2 linked regions of the Spirosoma aureum genome follow. The protein of the gene in region 1 interacts with the protein of each later gene in a pairwise test. Links are inferred from orthologs where the notes say so. Each region holds a gene or a part of one and is shown in the gene's direction. Other genes may lie near its edges.

Region 1 (2,971 bases):
CATTTCTTCTACAAACCGAACACAAACGTCAGCTTATTTAGCCTATAGCAAATTCCGCGCCGATGTACGCTTACAATTCAGTTTATTCATAACTATGACCCTTATTTTATCGTCTATAGGTTTAAGGAGTAACTGATCAGCAAGGATTCTATTAGTTTTGTAAGATACCTACACAACCTGTTTTTTATGATTGCACTCATCACCGGCGCTACTTCGGGTATTGGCCGCGCCACTGCCGAAGCTTTTGCGGATCTCGACTATCGCCTTATTCTGTGTGGACGTCGTCAGGAACGGCTTGACGAATTGCAGGAATACCTTGGCGCACAAACGGCTATCGTGACCCTGAATTTCGATGTACGCACCTGGGACGAAGTTGAGCACGCTATCCGCACCTTACCCGACGAATGGAAAGCTATCGACATTTTGATTAATAGTGCTGGCAATGCACATGGCATGTCACCGATTCAGGACGGCGACCCTGCCGACTGGGACCAGATGATCGACGGTAATGTGCAGGGACTGCTCTATGTCTCGAAAGCCGTAATGCCGGGTATGGTCGAACGGAAGCGGGGCCATATTGTCAATATCAGCTCGGTTGCGGGCAAAGAAACGTATGTGAACGGAGCCGTTTATTGTGCCAGTAAAGCTGCTGTTGAAGCCATCAGTACTGGTATGCGACTAGACTTGATTCAGCATGGAATCAAGGTCACCAACATTGCTCCCGGCGCAGTAGAAACCGAATTCTCAGTCGTCCGTTTCAAAGGCGATAGCGAACGGGCATCCAAGGTTTACGAAGGCTTTGCGCCCCTCACGCCCGACGATATTGCCGACGCGATTGTCTACGCCGTAACAGCACCCGCCAACGTTACCATTGCCGATATGACCATTCTGGCTGGTGCACAGGCCGCAGCGACAACCATCTACCGAAAGTAAATTGATCGGGTTTTGTTTCGGTACCTTTGAGGGAAGTCGAAACAGAACCCGATTTGTTACTGGTGTAAGTTGCTGAGAAGATTATTTACTTTTATAAAAGTTAACCAATAGGTAGCTAACGGCCACTATTAGCAACAAACCACACCCAGCTTTTCTCTACGCCATTCCTATCAAAAGTCGCACTTTTTTCGTATATTTACTCAATTGTATTAGCTTCGATTACAAGCCTTTTTAACGTCTGAATGATTGCTTACTTAGACGGAGTGCTGGCCTACAAAGAAACGACGTACGTCATTATCGACGTGCATGGTGTAGGATACGCAGTCCATATCTCCCTCCAAACCTATTCGACACTGCCCGGCGGTGGCGAACGGGTTAAATTATTTACGCACCACCTTTTCCGCGAAGACGCTCAGATACTATACGGATTTGCCATCGCCGACGAAAAAGCACTGTTTCTGGATCTGATTGGCGTTTCGGGCGTTGGTCCGAACACAGCGCTGGGTATGCTATCGGCGATGCAACCAGCCGACCTGCGGCTGGCCATTCTGGGAGAGAACGTTCGGGCGGTACAGGCCATCAAAGGTATTGGTGCCAAAACGGCCCAGCGCATCATTCTCGAGCTACGCGATAAAATGAAAAAATCGGGCGTTGTTCCCGACGGTCCGACGTATCGTCAGCAACCTGCGGGCAACCCTGTTCGCGAGGAAGCACTGGCGGCCTTAGTCGCACTGGGCTTTCCGAAACCAACAGCCGAGAAGAGTGTAGACGATGCCCTGAAAGCCGATCCAAATCTGAGTGTAGAGGATGTTATCCGGCGAGCATTGCGGTAGACTTTTGCTGGCAACGTCAATTATGATCAGTTCTGCTAAACTAAATTTAGGCATATAGCCCTCCACTACCCTTACATGGTTTGATGGCCAATTTTGACAGGAATTTAAGTCGCCTGTGATTCTCACCTGATTAGTGTGCCAGTTTAAGTTTGAAGATTGGTCATTCATTTGTTAATTCTTCCCCTTCCAATACTTGCTCTGGCGCTAAGCTATTGAATAAACTTTGTAGCCGAAATAGGTTGTACTCATTCCGCTATTCTTTAATCTTCTGCTGGTTCTTCTAAAGAGTAAGAACCAATGAACCAAAAGACATTCATCCCTTAGGCTTCCATTAAAAGATTTAACAAATGAGTTGTATGTCGGTTTCTAGGTCGGGAGAAATCTAAAACTACCTAGTTGACATAAGCCTACTTATCCAATGTTTTAGAAATAAACTCGCTCATGTTATCGACTCGAATCCGCTTGGGAACTACCTGCTGATCTGATTTCAATTGATACACTGCCGTTACCATGTTATTTCACTTCAAGGATTGGCCTGCGCGAATCGCCAAACACTTGCGGCTAAGATTATCTACTAGATTAAAGGCCCGAAACTCATGCCCTAGCATTCATGACAGTTAAAGATCAGGGCGTTGTAAGCGGTGTGCTGCCGAACGATTTCACTTAAGGTGTTTACTTCGCAATTGGGTTCTTCTAATAAACACATATGGCTGTCTTTCCGGCCTTCTCAACGAAAGAGCGTAAAGATCTACCAGAATCCGTACCTAATCGATTTACTTGACTCGATGTTGAAGTATAGTTCATCTTGTCAGCGTGAATTGAAGTGTAAGGATGATCGACGAAAGAGAATTACCCACAGACACATCGAGCCAAAGCTCGATAACTCTCCATCAAACTTAGAACCAGCGTTCTTTGTGGGGCTGGTATTTAAAGCTTTTTTAGCACATCTTGGAGCATCTGTTTATTAAGCTCAGATCGACTACAAGTTGTTTCAACTGACGATTTTCTTTTTCCAGTTAATGCAAGTTACTCCTAAACTACCATGCTTTTTTCCAATTGTAAAAGGAGGCTTCTCTGATACCCATTTTGCGACATACACCCCGGCAATGGCTACTCCAGTTTCAGCTTGCTTGAGAGCAAATACGATCTGAGTCTCGGTAAACTTAGTTTTCTTCATAGCAATTGTCCTATTGTTAATGTACGAC
Region 2 (2,893 bases), 3.2 Mb from region 1 along the record:
AGCAGGATAGTCGTCATTCAGCGGTCAGTTTCAATTTCCATACCCAGATCAATCCTACCAGAACCGGCGTTAACACATTCGCGAACCATACCGTTAATGTAGCCGTCAATAATACGGGAGCGGGTACGTTGAATGGGGCAAAGACCCATAAGGAAGCGGCTTCCCGAACTCCCAGATCACTCAGGAGATTAAACGCTGGTGTAATCGTTTTGGCCAGAAATACTAACCCAATACCTGACGCAGATTCAGCCACAGGCAAAACGATACCGAGCAATCGAAATGCCAGATAAAACTGAACAGAAAAGACAAGATACCGAATGGTAGCAGCCCCAAGAGCCAGTGCAATTTCACGATCGTCGTACTGCCCGGCCACAACCCAAAAGTCCGCAAATCGACCCGCTCCTGCTCTATATTCCAGCCAGCGGATCAGTGGACGGCGGACTAATCCAAAAACGATGCCCCCTCCCGAAAGTCCGACCAGGATCAGAAGCAGAAGTTTTCCACCCGATGATGCCCGCTCTGGCACTACCGTCAGGTGGTGCGCCCAGGCTACAGTTCCGAATACCAGGGCGACATAGAATTGCATACCGCCCGACACCAGCGAAGCCCCCACCGCACCCGTTCGGTTGGTACGCAGCGATAGCACCCGGCCAGCCGTATCGCCCAATTGGGCAGGAAGAGCAAACCCCAGCGCGACACCGGCCAGTACGCCCTTATAAGCTCCCCAAAAGTTGACCCCTTCGATCCGACGGAGAAGAATCTGCCATTTAAGCGCTTCAAACCCCCAGTTAATGGGTGTGAGTACGAGCAGAGCGACTGCCCAACGTTCGGGGTGAGCGACCGTTCGGAGCTGGTGCTGCACAATGGACCAATCGAACTGCTGTTGCCTTAATACGTAACCGATATAGGTCACAAGTCCGGCAAAAACGATGATTTTAGCCCAAAAGATGATTTTTTTAGATGGTTTCAGCGACAAAACGTAGGAGAACACGTTACTTTGCAAAGAGCACAACGCCACGTCCATGATAATTACTCCCAAGCCAGCTAATGTTCTCCCGGAAAAAATAATTCTGGGAGTCGATCCGGGCACACAGATTGCCGGTTATGGCATTATTTCGGTAAAAGCGGGGGTAATGACCATGATTCAGTACGGTGTTGTTCAATTGAGCAAATATAGTACCTACCAGCTGAAGCTCCAGAAACTCTACGAAACCATCCTGCGACTGGTAGACGAATACCACCCCGACGAGATGGCAATTGAGGATCCATTTTTCGGCAAGAATGTGCAGGCCATGCTTAAGTTAGGCCGGGCACAGGGGGTTGTTATGGCGGCTGCTTTATCGCGCAATATACCCATCGTCGAATACGCGCCCCGGCGCATTAAACAGTCGGTGACGGGTAATGGGAACGCCACCAAGGAGCAGGTTTCACAAATGGTCAGCCACTTGCTGCGTGAGAGCCTGGACCCAAAGTTTTTTGATGCAACCGATGCGCTCGCCATTGCGGTCTGCCACCATTTTCACGAAAATGCGTTGCCAAAAGTATCGGGCAAGAAGACGAAAAAAGGCGCGTGGGGTGGATTTGTCAGTGAAAATTCGGACCGGATACTGTAGTGTTTGTTCGCGCTCGTATTGCCTGAACTACGTATGCCTACCTTCCAGAAAACCATTCATCTCCCCGCCTACCCCCGCGGCTTTCACCTGATTACCCGCCTTGTAGAACGCGAGTTTACGGACATCCAACAGATTCGGATTGGGATGCTGCATGTGTTCATTCAGCACACCTCGGCCAGTCTGACCATCAATGAAAATGCGGACCCAACGGTCCGGGGCGATTTTGAGCGTTTTTTCAATAAGACAGTCCCCGAAAATGCCCCCTATTATCAACACGATTATGAAGGCTCCGACGACATGCCTGCTCACCTGAAAGCGGCTATGCTGGGCCATTCTGTTTCCATACCGATCACAAATGGACGGCTAAACCTCGGAACCTGGCAGGGCATATACTTAGGCGAACATCGCAACAATGGCGGTCGCCGAACGCTCGTTCTAACAGCCTGGGGTGAAGAATAAGTGAGCAGTGGCAGTCTTCAGTTGGCAGTAGAAGGCGTAACTGCTTACTGCCAACTGAAGACTACCACTGCTCACTGACATCTAACGAAGCAACTGCCACACTTCCGCAACGCTCGTTACCGGTAATTGGCAGGCCCGGTTGTAGCAAACATAAACGGCGGTCTTGCCGCCAATCGCGCCACGCTGTTGCAACAGGGGAAGATCGCTTTTTTCGGTTGTGCCACAGAGCACTTTGTTCGGATAAAACTCGGCGTCCAACTCAGTACGTAGCTGTTCAGCACCAGGTCCAACTATGGCGATTTCAGCCGTTGGTCTGACTCGTAAGGCAAACAGGGAAGCCCAGTTAGTCAGATAATCGGCGTTCTGCTGAACCAGAGGCTGCACACGACCCAACATTCGGTCGGCCCGCTCAGCATACGCTGGCCGTTCCAGAAGCAGGCTTAACGCATACAGATTTTCGGCCATTATCGAATTTGACGCAGGGATCACATTGTCAAACAGTTCCTTACGACGGGCGATGAGTTCTTCGCCGTTCTTATCCGTGAAGTATAACAGATCATCGGCAGAGGGATCTGAGTCAGCAAAGTTTGTCAGTACATACTGCGTTAACCGGTCCGCTTCAGAAAGCCAGCTTTCGGTAAACGTAGCCTGGTAGAGCGCGATTAGCCCATCGATAACGGCCGCGTAATCATCAAGAAAACCAGTCTGCCGGGCCCGGCCATTTTTGTAGGTATGCCAGAGACGACCATTCCGGCTATCGTGCATGTTTTTCAGCAGAAAATACGCCAGGCGTAACGCCAGTGCCAGAAACTCGGGTTCAC

Evidence for each region. Proteins that work in one complex are often made in the same cells at the same time.
Region 2: the proteins of ruvA (region 1) and ruvC interact in binary tests that used the Escherichia coli proteins (3 or more experiments, as listed by UniProt). The link is inferred for Spirosoma aureum from one-to-one orthologs.

Annotation. Positions count from the first base shown.
Region 1 is NZ_CP050063.1:8,286,611-8,289,581, forward strand. The notes cover bases 76-2,970. They hold ruvA (Holliday junction branch migration protein RuvA), read left to right. Parts: upstream 76-1,175; coding sequence 1,176-1,766; downstream 1,767-2,970. Other genes in these bases: G8759_RS33145 (SDR family NAD(P)-dependent oxidoreductase), read left to right, coding at 187-933. UniProt on the Escherichia coli protein: The RuvA-RuvB-RuvC complex processes Holliday junction (HJ) DNA during genetic recombination and DNA repair.
Region 2 is NZ_CP050063.1:5,069,190-5,072,082, forward strand. Bases 1-2,817 are described here. They hold ruvC (crossover junction endodeoxyribonuclease RuvC), read left to right. Parts: upstream 1-1,022; coding sequence 1,023-1,613; downstream 1,614-2,817. Other genes in these bases: G8759_RS20215 (glycosyltransferase family 2 protein), read right to left, coding at 1-17; G8759_RS20220 (lysylphosphatidylglycerol synthase domain-containing protein), read right to left, coding at 14-976; G8759_RS20230 (secondary thiamine-phosphate synthase enzyme YjbQ), read left to right, coding at 1,647-2,072; G8759_RS20235 (thioredoxin domain-containing protein), read right to left, coding at 2,154-2,817. Also shown: more of G8759_RS20235, read right to left, coding at 2,818-2,893.